One region of the Methylophilus sp. YYY-1 genome, then DNA from elsewhere that is predicted to be linked to it. Evidence: predicted binding sites of a transcription regulator. Region 1 holds the regulator's gene; the other holds the start of a gene.

Region 1 (8,095 bases):
TACTTTTAGGTGTGGCCAGTGCAAAATAAGGATCGGCCAGCATGGCATTGAGCAAGTCTGGATTAATTTTCCCGCCAGCTGCCCAGTGCCCGCCCGCATCATAGGGCTGGCCTGTGTGTTGCTGCGTCCAGGCATCCATGAGCAGGTTGCCGGGTCCCGAGTCAAAGCCTGTGACTTGTCCGTGTGCTGGCAGATCACTCAAGTTGGCAATGCCGCCGATATTAATGATGACGCGATGCCTGTCTGCACTCGTAAACACCGCCTGGTGAAAGGCCGGCACTAACGGTGCACCTTGGCCGCCAGCGGCAATATCGCGACTTCTGAAGTCGCCAATGACCGTGATCCCTGTTAATTCTGCCAAGCGGGCATGGTTGCCCAATTGTATAGTGTATGCCAGTGTCGGACAGTGCCGGATGGTCTGGCCATGGCAACCGATGGCTGTCACGGCCTCGGCACGGATGTCGGCGAGCTTAAGCAGTTGCTTGACGGCTTGCGCGTAGAGTTCTGCGAGCTGGTTAGCAACCACTGCGGCCTCGTGTAACTCGTTATTGGCGGGCGTGTGCAAGGCCAGTAGACGCTGTTTAAGCGCGTCAGGGTAGGGCAGAAAATAGGTGGCCGTTTGTGTCAGTTGCTCGCCCCGTTGCGAGGTGAGCACGGCATCCACCCCGTCCAGGCTGGTACCGGACATCAGTCCAATAAACAAACGTGGCTGGGAGCGATCGGCAGAAACTTGCATGGGTGTCATTTTAACACTGCTCCAGCCGCGCTTACAGAAATGCATGGGATTACGTTAAAATAGCTGTTTTACTTATTTGAGACGGTGCCATCAGTGCGCATCGTTGTATTTGACGGATACCCGCATGACCGATACCAAACAACCCTCATCTGAAGTGCCAGCATTGAGCCCAGAAATTGCCAAGGCGTTGGCCATTATCAAGCGTGGCGCAGATGAGTTACTGATAGAGCAGGAGCTGGTCGAGAAACTGAAAACAGGCAAGCCGTTACGTGTGAAAGCAGGCTTTGACCCTACCGCGCCCGACTTGCACCTGGGTCATACCGTCCTCATTAATAAATTGCGCCAGTTGCAGGACCTGGGCCATCAGATTTTATTCCTGATCGGTGACTTTACCGGCATGATTGGTGACCCGACTGGCAAAAGCGCCACCCGTCCACCCTTAACCGTGGAGCAGGTCAAGGCCAACGCCGATACCTATGCTGCACAAGTCTTCAAAATTCTGGATCCCACCAAAACCGAGATTGTCTTTAACTCCAACTGGTTAAGTGAACTTGGCGCGGCGGGGATGATTAAACTGGCTGCCAGCCATACCGTGGCCCGCATGCTGGAGCGCGATGACTTCTCCAAACGCTTCAAGGGTAATCAACCGATTGCGATTCACGAGTTTCTGTACCCGTTACTGCAAGGATATGATTCGGTCGCCCTGCAAGCGGATCTTGAGCTCGGTGGTACCGACCAGAAGTTTAACCTGCTCATGGGGCGTGAGTTGCAAAAGCAGGCCGGCCAGTCGCAGCAATGTGTGCTGATGATGCCGTTGCTGGAAGGGTTGGATGGCGTCAATAAAATGTCTAAATCACTCGGTAACTACATTGGCATTAGCGAGGCGCCAGAGACTATTTTTGCCAAGATCATGTCGATTTCAGATGAACTGATGTGGCGCTATATTGATTTGCTGTCTTTTGCGACGCTGGAAACCATTGCCGAATGGAAGGCGCAAGTCGCCAGCGGTGAAAATCCCCGCAATATCAAGGTCGGCTTTGCCCAAGAAATTGTGGCGCGTTTCCATGGTCAAGCCGCGGCTGAAAAAGCCTTGCAGGACTTCCAGACCCGTGCCAAAGGCGGCATCCCGGATGACGTGCCCGAAGTTGAAGTGACCATTGAAGGCGAGAGCATCGGCATTAGCCAATTGTTGAAACAGGCGGGCCTGGTCGAAAGCACCAGTGAAGCCATGCGCGCAGTGCAGCAAGGCGGCGTCAAGCTCGACAGCGTCAAGGTGGATGATAAGAATCTGCCTTTGACAAAAGGTGTGACAGTGATCGCACAGGTGGGTAAACGTAAATTTGCCAAGATCACAATCAGGTGATTTGAGCTGAGAAACAAAAAAGGCCGCATCTGCGGCCTTTTTTGTTTAGAGCGTTTTGCGCAAGTTCGCGGGAGGAATATTCAGGGACTCGCGATATTTGGCTATGGTACGGCGGGCAACGACGATACCTTGTTGTGCCAGTGTGTCGGTGATCTGGTTGTCCGACAAAGGCTTTTTCGGGTTTTCTTCGGCCACCATTTGCTTGATCAAGGCGCGGATAGCGGTGGCAGAGCAGGAGCCGCCTGCATCTGTGGCCACCGAGCTGCCAAAGAAGTATTTGAGTTCATAGACGCCACGCGGTGTGAGCATATACTTATGTGTGGTGACGCGGGAAACTGTGCTTTCATGCAAGTCGAGTTCTTCGGCGATTTCACGAAGCACCAGTGGCCGCATGGCAATTTCACCATGTTCAAAGAAGTTGCGCTGGCGATCTACAATGGCTTGTGACACGCGCAAAATGGTCGAGAAGCGCTGCTGGATATTTTTAATCATCCACTTGGCTTCCTGCATCTGGCTTTGCAGGTATTGGCCTGAACTCTCGCGGTTGCGCTTGAGGATGTCCGCATACATCTGGTTGATGCGCAGTTTGGGGATCACGCCATCATTTAAAGAGGCGACCCAAATGCCCTTGATTTTTTTAACCACCACATCGTGCTGGATAAAGTGATCGTGACTAAAGCTGGAAAACTCGCTGCCGGGTCTGGGGTTTTGCTGGCGGATCAGGTGCTGCGCCGCCTTGAGTACCGCTTCATCGCAACCAAGCACCTTGCGCAGTTTGACAAAGTCTTTGTTGGCAAGCAGCGCCAGGTGGTCTTTGGCAATGGCAATGGCGGTTTGCAAGTGTGGCGTTTCTTGCGGCAAACGCGTCAGTTGCAAGAGCAGGCACTCGCGTAAATCGCGCGCACCTACGCCTACAGGGTCCAGATTCTGGATCAGCTTGAGGGCGGTTTCCAGTTCCAGCAGCTCGACCTCAAGTTCGAGTGGCAAGTGCTCCACAATCTCCTGCAGATCTTGCTCCAGATAGCCATCATCAGTGATGCTATCCAGTAGCAGTTTGACCAGGCTCATGTCACGTTGCGATAAATGTGCCAGTTGTATCTGATCAATCAGATGCTCGCGCAAACTGATGCTGGTGGTTTCCTGTCTGGAAAAGTCACTGTCTTCGTCTTCCTGATGATTGCGTCCGGCTTCGTCCCAGTTGCTGGTGCTGCCAAACTCTTCATAATCATCTTCAAACTCTGGCGGCGTGAATTCCTCGTTTAAATTGGGCAGGTCGCTCTCGCTCCCGCCCAGCTCATCGTGCAAGTCTTCACGCAGACTTTCTGCCGGTGCGGTGATCTCTTGCTGCGTTGCCATGTCAAACGAGCTGGCATCTGTCGGCTCAGCTTCTACAGTGGGGGGAGGCGGTGTGTTATCTTCAAACTCGCCTTCTTCACCGTCTGACATTTCCAGTAACGGGTTTTCCTGCAGGATGGTTTCCAGTTCCTGGTTCAGTTCCAGCGTGGAAAGTTGCAGCAAACGGATCGATTGCTGCAGCTGCGGCGTCAGCGCCAGATTTTGCGAAATACGTAATTGCAGGTTCTGTTTCATGACGGATTACAGCCTAAAATTCTTGCCCAGATACACTTCACGCACACCTTCATTCTGAATGATTTCATCGGGCGTGCCTGCTGCAAACACAGCGCCTTCATTGACAATATAAGCGCGGTCACAGATATCCAGCGTTTCGCGCACATTGTGGTCGGTGATTAAAATACCAATATTCTGACTGCTCAGGTAGCGGATGATTTTCTGGATTTCGATCACCGCAATCGGATCAATCCCGGCGAACGGTTCATCCAGCAAAATAAATTTAGGGTCAGTGGCCAGGCAGCGCGCAATTTCAACGCGTCGACGTTCGCCACCAGACAAGCTGACGGCCTGACTGTTGCGGATGTGCTGGATATGCAATTGATCCAGCAAGGATTCAAGCCTCGCCTCACGTTGCTCTTCCGTATAGGGACGGGTTTCAAGAATGGCGAGGATGTTGTCGGTTACGCTGAGCTTGCGGAAAATGGATGCTTCTTGGGGCAGATAAGCCAAGCCCATGCGCGCGCGCTCATGCATGGGCGCGCGGCTCACGTCGGCGCCATTCAGCGTAATGTTGCCTTCATCCAGCGCAACCAACCCGACAATCATGTAAAAGCTGGTGGTTTTGCCTGCCCCGTTGGGACCCAGCAAGCCGATCACTTCGCCACTGCGTAACTCAAGCGTCGTGTTTTTGACGACGGTACGGCCCTGATAGGTTTTTTTCAGGCGGTTAACCTGCAAATGGTTCTGATCTGCTGCCATGGTTTCCATCTTTATGCTTACTCTTTGCCTTGCTCACCAGTGTTTTCGGCAGGGGCAGGTTCGACCTTGAGTTGCAAGGAGCGATTCATCCGTAACCCCTGTTGAGAGGTTGGCTTGTTGTCAATGACAGGCGGTGTGGTTTTATTTTTAGGCTGTATGGTGGCCTTGACGCGGCTGCCAGCCGTCCCGTTCGGGTTGGCTTTGGTGCCGCCAATCACCTCGGCATACTCGGCGTTAGCGTCGTAGCTGATATAGTCCCCGGTCACGATGTCTTCACCACGTTTAACCCAGGCATTGGTATACAGTTGCACTTTATCCATGCGGGCGTTGTATTCGATACGTTGACCACTGCCTTGCATCCACTCGTCTTTACCGGTACGTTTTTGTTTGAACGTGGTGGGGTTGCCGGTACAGGTGCTATGTTGAAAGCCGTCCTGATCCTCGCGTACGATCATTTTGTCCGCCTTGATTTGCAAAGTGCCCTGATTAAGAATCACGTTGCCCGTGTAGATACTGATTTTTTTAGCATCGTTCACGGTCACGGTATCCGCTTCAAGCTCTATCGGTTGATCTCGGTCAGATTCTTCGGCTAGCACACTCAGCGGCATGGACAATAGCGCCCATACGCTCATGCAGATCGCTAAAAATAAGGGCTTGTGCGTGTTCAACTCATTTCTCCATAATCAACGGTCATTGGCGTTCTGTGTTTGACGCCTGGGCCGGGCTTGCCAAATTGCTGGCGACGGGTGGACGCTCATAATGCACATGCACCCGGTTAAACAATTGCATGGTATCAGCCCGGTTATCAAAACGCATGCCCGTGCCTGTAATCACTGTCGCCGGTTTTTGGCGGATGATCACCGGCTGGTCTGTGTGTGCCACCTCGGTATCCGGCTCCAGCCAAAGCCGCTCGGTTTGCATTTGTGTTTCTGGCTTGGTGGCAGAGGCTTGGCGGATCACCTTGACCTGATTGCTAAACTCCACCAGTTTACCATTGGCGGAAACACGTCCTTGCTGACCATAAATTTGCGTGTAAGGCTTGTTCAGGCCAAACTGGGTAAAGCGTGGCCGCTGCAATTCTGCATAGTCATTGGCAGGAAAGTGGCGCATTTTTGCAGCCGCCAGCACATATTTGGTATTGCCGGACGCATCCGTGCGGGTACTCACAAAGTTGTACAACATGTAGTCCGGCGCTTGGCGATTAAGTATGTTCATTTTGAGTGCTTGCTCTTGTACATTCTGGTTAATCCAGAAGGTCAGCAGCGCCAGCAACAGCATTAACGCAATCGGCAACAAAATGGGGTGTTTAAGCATGCCTGAATTCTAATGCCTGTTTAAGCTAAACGACTTTGGCTTTCAATAAGTCATGCATATTGAATGCCCCTACCAACTGCCCTTGGGCATCTACTGCCAAAAAGCCATTTATTTTGTGCTGCTCCATCATGTTAACTGCTTCAACCGCCATCTGATTCGTCTCCAGCAAATACGGCTGTTTGTTCATCACGGTATCAATGGATGCCTGTGGATTGTTCTTGCCCTGCATAAACAAGCGGCGCAAATCGCCATCGGTAAAAATGCCTATTGGGCGTTGCGCGTGGTCCACAATAGCCGTGAAGCCCATGCCCTTGAGTGAAATTTGCGTGATGGCTTCCTGAATGGAGGCGTGTTGATCAATTTGGGGCACGGCCGCGCCGGTACGCATGACATCCTTGATGCGCACCAGTAGCCGTCTGCCCAAGCTGCCACCGGGATGCGAACGGGCGAAGTCTTCGGCAGTGAACTCTCGCAAATCGAGCACGCAGAGTGCTAAGGCATCGCCAAGGGCCAAGGCCGCTGTCGTGCTGGCTGTGGGAGCCAAGCCGAGTGGGCAAGCCTCATGGCTCACGGCAGCACTCAAATGCACTTCCGACTCACGTGACAAGGTGGAGTCTTCGCTGCCCGTGATGCTCAACACCCGAGCACCTATGCGGCGGATCGCCGGCAAAATATTAATAATTTCATCACTCTCGCCAGAGTTGGACAGCGCGATCACCACATCTTCTGCCGTAATCATGCCCAAGTCGCCGTGGCTGGCCTCGGCCGGGTGCATGAAAAACGCCGGTGTGCCGGTACTGGCCAAGGTGGCCGCAATTTTGCCGCCGATATGGCCGGATTTGCCCATGCCCGTGACCACCACCCGGCCCTTGCAGGCCAGAATCATATGGACGGCGGCCTCAAAAGCCGAGCCAATGCGGTCTGCCAGATGCCTGATCTCATCGGCTTCGTGCAACAACACCCCTCGTGCGCGCGACACGATATCGGGTGTTTTAACAAGATGGATGCCGGAATTTGCTGTCATCATGGCGGGTAAGTATAACAAGCGAGTTGCCTGACAATAAAGTAAAACACCCTTTTTTTACGGTTTTTTTATTCTCAGGCACATTTTTTGCATAAAACAAAGTTTTGTGGCACGATGCATCATCCTGAAACAATTGCGTTTCATAATAGACCTTGACCCTTCAGCGCTGGCTGATGGCGATCAAACCCCTGTTTGACCGGCTTGGTATAAATGCGTTAGAGCTTTGCATGTTTGATTCCCTGATACATCTTTTATTACTGCTGACCAGCTCGGTCTTCGCCGTGGGCTTGTTCCGCATCCTCGGCTTGCCTGCCATGCTGGCCTATTTTGTCATCGGCATCGTGCTGGGCCCGCACGCCCTGGGCTTGCTGGAGGACGAAGAGTCCGGTCGCCAGGTGGCCGAGTTTGGTATCGTGTTTTTGATGTTTAGCATCGGTCTCGAGTTTAGTCTGCCTAAGCTGTATGCCATGCGAAAAACGCTGTTCGGGCTAGGGGGCGGACAGGTCGTGCTGACCTTGCTGGCTAGTCTGGTACTGGGCAAAGTGGCCGGGCTCAGCCTGACTTCTGCTTTTATCATTGGTGCGGCCATCACCATGTCCTCGACCGCGATTGTGTCCAAAATTCTGATGGAGCGTGTAGACCTTAACTCCAGACATGGTCGTCTCAGTATCGGCGTGCTGCTTTTCCAGGATCTGGCCGTGATTCCGATTCTGGTGTTGATCCAGACGCTAGGCTCGCATAGCGACAATTGGCTGGATGTGTTGGGGCTGACGCTGTTCAAGTCGTCTGTACTGCTGTTTTTACTGTTCAAGTTCGGGAAAAACATCCTTAACTTCTGGTTTGAGCTGGTGGCCAAACAGCGCTCACGCGAGTTGTTTGTGCTCAATGTGCTGATGGTCACCCTGCTGATGGCGGCAGCCACCAACTATGTCGGCTTGTCCTTTGCGCTGGGGGCCTTTGTCGCCGGGATGCTGATTTCCGAGACCAAATACCGTTATCAGGTTGAATCAGATATTGCGCCTTTCCGCGATATCTTGCTGGGTCTGTTTTTTATCAGCGTCGGCATGCTGCTCGACGTTTCCGTATTGATCAATCATATTGTATTGATTGTTTTCCTGTTAGCCCTGTTCCTGGTGTTCAAGATTGGCCTGATTGCCTTTTTAACCAAGTTGTATGGCTTTGAGATGGGCGTGGGTGTCCGTACCGGCATTATTCTTGGCCAGGCGGGGGAGTTCAGTTTTGTGGTGCTGGCCCTGGGCTTGCAAACGCATTTGATTGACGGCGAGTCCCTACAGCTGGTGCTGTCCGTGGCAGTTCTTTCTATGCT
Region 2 (8,095 bases), on a different contig from region 1:
TAAAGGCTATATTGCCGAGCAATCAGCCACGGGGACCAAAACCGATACATCGCTGATGGAAACGCCGCAGTCGGTCTCGGTGGTGACGAAAGATTTTATTCAGGCCATTGGTGCACAAAGCTTGCGCGAAGGCATGGCCTATACGCCGGGGGTGAATGTGGCGCCTTACGGCCCGGATTCCCGCTATGACTGGATTGCCTTGCGTGGCATTGATGCGTATTCACCCGGTTTTTATCAAGATGGCTTGCCGTGGCGCAATGCCGGCACGTTTGCGACTGGCAGAATCGAAAATTATGGCATAGAGCGCCTAGAAATCCTGCGCGGGCCAGCCTCGGTGCTGTATGGGCAAAGTACCGCAGGCGGCTTGATTAATGTGGTCAGCAAACGCCCCACCGCGACCCCGCTCAAAGAAATCCAGATGCAACTGGGGAATTATTCGCGTGAGCAGCTCGCCGGTGATTTTTCGGGGCCGCTCAATGAAGACGGCACTGTGTTGTACCGCATTACCGGCCTGGTGCGTGACGCCGATTTGCCGCGTCAAGGCATGAAGGATGACCGGGTGTTTATTGCGCCGTCAATCACTTTTCTGCCTTCTGACAAAACCAGTTTGACGATCATGTCGCAGTATATGAACTCGGATGCCGGGATCGTGGCTGGTGCCTTGCCTGAGCAAGGCACCTTGCTGCGCACGCCATCGGGAGAAAAATTGCCTTACAAGACCTTTGTCGGCGATAGAAAATTTAACCGGTTTGAGCAAAAGCAATGGTATGTCGGCTATCTGTTTGAGCATAGCTTCAACGACCAGTGGACCTTCAGGCAGAATGCACGCTACAGCGAGGTAGATTTGGCTTACTGGCAGGTGTTCGGCATGGGGTACACGCAGGTCAACCAGGCGAATCCTGAGGATCCTAGCAACTTCCGCTATATCACCCGCGATATGAACGGTAGCCCGGATCACATCAAAGCGTTCACCATCGATAATCAGCTGCAATGGCGGATTCAGGCGGGGGATTGGCAACATACCTTGCTGGCGGGTCTGGATTACCAAAAGGTCAGGGACCGCAATCAATTCTATTCTGGCAGTGCGCCAGATCTGGATTTGTTGGCCCCGGATACGGCACAAACCATAGTGAGGGGTGACCCTGTGCAGGATAGCAGCATCAAACTGGCGCAAACAGGTTTTTATCTGCAAGACCAGATCAAATGGGGTGCGCATTGGATTGCGACCCTCGGTGGCCGCTACGACGATGCCACCACCCAGAACGCGGAGCGTGTGGCAGGCACCAATGATCGCTTTAATGACCACAAGTTTACCAGCCGTGCAGGCTTGCTCTATTTGGCAGACAATGGCATTGCCCCTTATTTCAGCTACTCAGAGTCTTTTATACCGACGGTCACGGTCAACACGCAAACAGGCAAAGGCTTTAAACCCGAAACCGGCAAGCAGTATGAGTTTGGCGTACGCTATCAGCCGCCAGGTAGCAAGAACCGTTACAGCGCTGCCTGGTTTAATCTGGAGCGTAACAACTTTATCAGTTATGACCCCAACAGCGGCAGTCCGAGCCAGACCGGGCAGATTCAGGTGCGTGGCCTGGAGGTCGAAATACAAGCGCAGCCAATAGAAAATATGAATCTGATTACGGCCTATACGTATACGCCCAAGGTTGAAGTCACTGCCAGCAGCAATCCTGCGTTGATTGGTACGCCTTTGCTGGCCACGCCGGAAAACACGCTCGCCGTGTGGAGTGATTACCGCTTTAACAATGGATTCAAGGTGGGCTTGGGTGCGCGCTATAACGGCTCAACCCATGGCAATTTTGATTCCGCATCCGAGCGGATCCCCTCATTTACTTTATGGGATGCATTGGTCGGGTATGACCTGCCGCACTGGACGCTGGCATTGAATGCACGCAACCTCACCAACAAAGAGTATGTCGCCAATTGCGCCTCTGGCAGTTGCTACTATGGGGAACCACGGCGTGCCATGCTAACGGCGACTTACCGCTGGTAAACCTCTTGCCTTCAGCGCGGTTAACGGCCTGAGCCAATGCAAACAGCCCGACATCATGTCGGGCTGTTTTTTAATCTATGCCGCATGACTTGCAGAAGGCGCCATCGCTTATGGCGCCTTCATGGCCTTGCCGTTTAAATCCAAGGATGGCGCGGCGGTTTGACCTTGTTCAGGCTGTAGTTGCCGACGGCATGGTATTTCCAGCGCACCGGATCGTGCAGGGTATGCGTACGTGCATTGCGCCAGTGGCGGTCCAGGTTGTATTCGCCCAGGGTTGAGCGTGTGCCGGCCAGTTCAAACAACTTGCTACCCGCCAGCAAGGCGGTTTCGGTACTCAGCACTTTGGCTTCAGCTACCGCAATCGAAGCTTCTGCCACGGTGTCCTCATTCGGGTTACGTTGTGCTTCGTCTATGTATTCACCGGCACGTGCCAACAAGGCCTCGGTGGCGTGGAGGCGAATTTGCAAGTCGCCGATGTCTTTGATGGTATGCGGGTCTTCATAGCCGTGTTCCAGATCGGTATCTATCCATGGCCGTGTGTAGTTGCGTACAAAGTGCAGGGTATCTTTAAACGCCGCGCGGGCGATGCCGGTATCGACTGCCGCCTGGATAATCTGTGCAATTGGCCCCATGGTGGTCGGGCGGTCAAACGCCAGATGGTGCGGCAAGACATATTCGCTAGGCACAAAAATATTTTCCAGGATGGTCGTCCCGCTGGCGGTGGTGCGTTGGCCAAAGCTGGACCAGTCATCAATAATGGTCAGGCCTTCTGCGCCAGCGGGTACAAATGCCACCACAGTATTGTCGTGCTCATCCTTGGCAACTACAGGCACCCAGTCCGCCAGCAAAGCGCCAGACGAATAGAATTTTTTGCCGTTTAAAAAGTAGCCGCTATTGGTGGGCGTGAGCTTGGTTTTCACGTCATTGACGCTCTTGGTGCCAATCTCGGAGAACGCATTGCCAAACCGCACCCCTTGCAGCACCAACTCAAAAAAGTATTTTTTCTGAAAGTCTGAGCCATCCAGGCGCAAGCCTTCCACCATATATAAATGATTCTGTGGAATCTGGCCGACACTGGGGTCTGCCTCGGCCACGGTGGCAATCACTTCTGCCAGGGTTTTGTTGGAGACGAAGGCACCGCCGTATTCTTTCGGCACGGTAATGCCCCACAAGCCACTGCTTGAAAACAGGTCTAGCTCTTTACGTGGCAGTCGGCGTTCCTGGTCGCGCAGGGCGGCTTCTTTGGCGATTTCGCTGGCAACCTGTTTGGCGACGGTCAGGGCTTCTGCGTCACTTTTAATCAAATGCGCCGCTTGTCGCGGCAGGTTTACAGGCAAATGTGCAATCTTATTTGCTTGTGCAGTCATAGTCAGTCCTTATTCAAAAAGAGATCAATAAAGGCATGGCGAGCAGGCACCATGCGTCTGCAGTCACTGTTGCATTTAGTGTGCCAATCAATAAAGCATTGAATTTAAAGGAAAATGTAAAAATCCATCTCTGCCTCCGCCTCTATAGAAACAGTTTGCTGCTGAATGGCTGCTGTAAAAGCAGCAGCCACTGGAGGGCGGGGCGGGAGCGGACTGCAGCGTGATCGCGCAAAACTGCTGCTTTTGCAGCAGTTGATCAGCAACTAGCGCTGGAATCTAGCACCATTTAAAAAGCAGGTTTTATATTAAGTCATTGAAAAATATAAACATTATTGCCTGGCATGGATGCTGCTAATACTACTGGCAAGCAAGGTCGTCTGCGAAGCATCGTAAGCAACGACCTCCGTCATTGTTATTTCAGGAGTCATGATGAGCCGTCCATTAAAAGTCACTGCCGTTTCCGGCAGCTATAAATTACCTTCCAGAACCGCTGCACTGGTGCAGGCGATCACACAGAAGTTGGGACAGCAAATCCCGATTGATCTGCACGTGGTGGAATTAAGCGAAATTGCGGGCAGCTTGGTCGCTTCCTACGATCCCAAAGCTTTGCCAATCAACGTACAGCAAGATATCCAGGCGATTGAAACCGCCGATTTACTGGTGGTGGCTACGCCTGTGTATCGCGCCTCTTATGGAGGGTTGTTCAAGCATTTGTTTGATCTGGTCAATCTCGAAGCATTGATTGATGTGCCCGTGCTGCTGGCAGCAACCGGCGGGACTGAGCGCCATGCCTTGATCATTGATCATGAGCTGCGTCCGTTGTTTAGCTTCTTCCAGGCAGTCACGTTGCCGATCGGCGTATATGCCGTTGAAGCGGATTTTGAAAATTATCAAATCAAGAGTGAGGCGGTGAAAGCGCGCGTAGCACTGGCTGTTGAGCGTGCCTTACCGCTCCTTAAACACCGTGAGCTGGCAGAAAACGCTTCAGTCTTGGTTAACGCCTAAACGGGAGCGCCTGATGAGCCAATCACCGATTCAATTTGCTTACTGGGTTTCCAACCTGAGTGGCGGCCAGGTCGTGAGCGAAATTGCCCAGCAAACTGGCTGGAGCACCGAGTACAACATTCAGCTTGCGCAAATCGCCGAGCGCGTTGGCTTTGACTATGCGCTGACCGCTACCCGCTTTTTGGGCGGCTACAAGGCGGATGGGCAACATGAGTCTGTCATTCTGACCTCGGCCCTGTTGCAGGCGACGCAGAAGCTCAAGGTGATTGCCGCGGTATTGCCCGGCGTCTGGCCCCCTGCGCTGTTGGCCAAGCTGGGCATTACCGCCGACCACCTTTCCGGTGGCCGCTGGGCGGTGAATGTGGTTAGTGGCTGGTTCAAGGACGAGTTTACCGCTTTGGGCGAGCCCTGGCTGGATCATGACGAGCGCTATCGCCGCTCTGAAGAGTTTATCCGCGTGCTCAAGGGCTTGTGGTCGGGCGAATCGTTGACCTTTAAAGGCGATTTTTACCGCATCAATCAATTGGCTTACCAGCCAACGCCGATTCAGCGGCCACATCCACCCATTTTCCAGGGCGGGAATTCGACCGCGGCCAGGCAGATGGCGGCCCGTGTGTCGGACTGGTATTTCATGAATGGCGGTTCACCTGAAGTGTTGAAAGCACAAATTGACGAGGTGTCGGCTGAAGCTGCGAAACATGGTCGCAAGCTCAAGTTTGCCGTGAATGCCTTTGTGATTGCGCGGGAGACCGAGGCCGAGGCGAAAGCCGTGCAGGAGGAGATTGTCCGCCTGGCCAACCCAGAAGCGCTGGAAGGCTTTGCCCAAGCCGTGAAGCAAGCGGGTTTGGCGACGCAGGACCAACTGGGCATGTGGGCAAATTCGCGCAAGCAGGATTTGGTGCAACCCAATGACGGCTTTAAAACCGGGCTCATCGGTACCCGCGAACAGATTGCCGAGCGCATTGTGCAATTGCGCGAGATTGGCATCGACCTGGTGCTGGTGGGCGTACTCAACTACGACTGGGAACTGGTCGCGTTTGGTGAGCAGATCATTCCGCAGGTGCGTGCTCTTGAGAAGCAAGTGCTCGAGACAACGTCTGCGTCGCAACAGAAGATTAAAGACAGCGTAGCTGCCTGAAGGCAGCATCAAGCGCATAGGGAGAAAAAGCGTGTTTAACCGAAGTATCTATCAACTTTCTGTCGCTCTGCTGACCGCATTGAGTGCAGCCGCATTACAGGCAGCCCCTGCAGAGCAGCAGTTCAGTATTGCCGGCTACCGCATTGGGCCTTATGCCGCCGGCGGTTCTGGTCAGGCCAGCGGGCTGGAAGATTATTTGCAGTTGATCAATCTGCGAGATGGCGGAGTCAATGGCGTCAAGCTGGCATGGACCGAGTGCGAGACCGAATATGTGGTTGAACGCGGTGTCGAGTGCTACGAGCGGACCAAAAAACAAGCCACGACCTTTAACCCGTTTAGTGTGGGCATTGCTTATGGCGTGATTGAGCGCGCCACCACGGACAAGATCCCGGTGATTACGCCCAATCATGGCCGCACAGACTCCACCGATGGCCGCGTGTTTCCGTTTGTGTTCCCGGTGATTTTGAATCCCTGGAGCGAAGCGTCGGCAATCATTAATTACATCGGCAGCAAATCGGGTGGGCTGGATCAGCTCAAGGGTAAAAAAATCGTCACGCTTTACCATGGCTCGCCCTATGGCAAAGAAACCATCCCGATTTTTGCGTTGCTGGCCAAAAAATATGGCTTTGAAAATACGCAGATTGAGGTGCCGCATCCGGGCAATGACCAACAGTCGCAGTGGCTGAACATTCGGCGGATCAAACCCGATTACGTGATTTTGCGTGGCTGGGGAGTGATGAACCCTGTGGCGATCAAAACCGCCCAAAAAACCGGTTTTCCAGTCGATCACATCATTGGCAATGTCTGGAGTAACTCCGAAGAGGATGCGCAACCAGCCGGTTCTGCGGCCAAGGGCTATATCTCGGCCACCACCCATCCGTCAGGCACCGCGTTCCCTGTGCTGCAGGACATCCAGAAGTATGTGTATGCCGCAGGCAAGGGCAAGATCGAGCCGCAACGCGTCGGCAGCATTTACTACAACATGGGCGTGCTTGATGGCACTTTGCATGTGGAAGCGGTGCGGGTGGCACAGGCCAAATTTGGTCACCGCCCCCTTTCTGGGGATGAGGTGCGTTGGGGCTTTGAGCACATTGATCTTGATAAAAGCCGCCTGGAAGCTCTGGGAGCGAACGGCTTGCTGCAACCGATCAAGCTCAGTTGCAGCGATCACGAGGGTGGCGGTGCGGTGAAGTTCCAGCAGTGGGATGGTAAGCGCTGGCAAGTTATCAGCGACTGGATACAGGCCGACAGACAGCTGTTGCGGCCATTGATTGAGAAATCTGCGGCCCAGTATGCCCAAGAGCGAAAAGTCCCGATCCGGGATTGCAGCAAAGAGCTTTAATGATTCATACATTCTGAAAACGTGGGAGGCTCAGCCTCCAAAAGGAAAGGAAAATAAATGTCTACACATCAAGCAGCGATTAAATTTGCCTATTGGGTGCCTAACGTCAGTGGTGGCCTGGTGGTCAGTAACATTGAGCAGCGTACCAGTTGGGATATCGATTACAACCGCAAGCTGGCACAAATTGCCGAAAAAGCCGGATTTGAATATGCATTGAGCCAAATCCGTTTTACAGCGGGGTATGGGGCCGAGTTTCAGCATGAGTCGGTATCTTTTTCACATGCTTTGCTGGCGGCGACCACCAAACTCAAAGTGATTGCCGCGATTTTGCCTGGTCCCTGGAATCCGGTGCTGGCTGCCAAACAATTAGCCACTATTGATATTCTTACCCAGGGACGGATTGCGGTGAATATCGTCTCTGGTTGGTTCCGTGGAGAGTTTACGGCGATTGGCGAGCATTGGCTGGATCACGACGAGCGCTACCGCCGTTCGCGCGAGTTTATTGAAGCGCTCAAAGGCATTTGGACCCAGGATAACTTTACTTATAGAGGTGATTTTTACCGCTTTAGTAACTACTCACTCAAACCTAAACCTTTGCAGCAGCCACATCCTGAAATTTTCCAGGGCGGCAGCTCTCGTGCTGCGCGCGATAACGCGGCCGCGGTCTCAGACTGGTACTTCACCAACGGTAACACCGTGGAAGGGATCAAGGCCCAGGTGGACGATATCCGCGCCAAGGCGGCGGCAAATAAGCATCAGGTCAAGATCGGGGTCAATGCCTTTGTGATTGCCCGCGATACCGAAGAAGAAGCCAAAGCCGTATTGAAGGAAATCATTGATAAAGCCAACCCTGAGGCGGTCAATGCCTTTGGCCATGAAGTGAAAAATGCCGGCGCTGCCAGCCCGGAGCGTGAAGGTAACTGGGCGAAATCGAGCTTTGAAGACCTGGTGCAATATAACGATGGCTTTAAAACCAATCTGATTGGTACACCACAGCAAATTGCCGAGCGCATTGTGGCTTTGAAGGCGGTGGGCGTAGATTTAGTGTTAGCGGGCTTTTTGCACTTTCAGGAAGAGGTCGCTTATTTTGGTGAAAAAGTACTGCCACTGGTGCGTGAGCTGGAAGCTAAAACCTTGGCCAAAGCGGCTTAACTCAACCCGGCAGGAAATTGGCAATGGCAGAGACTTTACCTCACTTGCTCGCTTTGCAGGCCTTGGAGCGCCCGCATCGT

The links. The regulator sigma-54, encoded in region 1, starts transcription at its own class of promoters, with help from an activator protein. The targets are predictions, from matches to a motif close to TGGCACNNTTCCTGCT.
Region 2: GOC95_RS11660 (SfnB family sulfur acquisition oxidoreductase) is a predicted target of sigma-54. The motif match lies at 3,449-3,464, and genes of this name have one in related genera.

What each region holds. Positions count from the first base shown of each region.
Region 1 covers NZ_WOVG01000002.1:85,526-93,620, forward strand. Annotated here, with positions in the region: gene GOC95_RS07005 (anhydro-N-acetylmuramic acid kinase) at 1-736, opposite strand, end outside; gene tyrS (tyrosine--tRNA ligase) at 861-2,099, shown strand; gene GOC95_RS07015 (RNA polymerase factor sigma-54) at 2,145-3,689, opposite strand; gene lptB (LPS export ABC transporter ATP-binding protein) at 3,696-4,439, opposite strand; gene lptA (lipopolysaccharide transport periplasmic protein LptA) at 4,448-5,062, opposite strand; gene lptC (LPS export ABC transporter periplasmic protein LptC) at 5,121-5,744, opposite strand; gene GOC95_RS07035 (KpsF/GutQ family sugar-phosphate isomerase) at 5,770-6,771, opposite strand; gene GOC95_RS07040 (cation:proton antiporter) at 6,996-8,095, shown strand, end outside.
Region 2 covers NZ_WOVG01000004.1:10,049-18,143, reverse strand. Annotated here, with positions in the region: gene GOC95_RS11665 (TonB-dependent siderophore receptor) at 1-2,011, shown strand, start outside; gene GOC95_RS11660 (SfnB family sulfur acquisition oxidoreductase) at 2,146-3,378, opposite strand; gene msuE (FMN reductase) at 3,808-4,383, shown strand; gene sfnG (dimethylsulfone monooxygenase SfnG) at 4,397-5,521, shown strand; gene GOC95_RS11645 (ABC transporter substrate-binding protein) at 5,553-6,863, shown strand; gene sfnG (dimethylsulfone monooxygenase SfnG) at 6,921-8,015, shown strand; gene GOC95_RS11635 (AMP-binding protein) at 8,039-8,095, shown strand, end outside.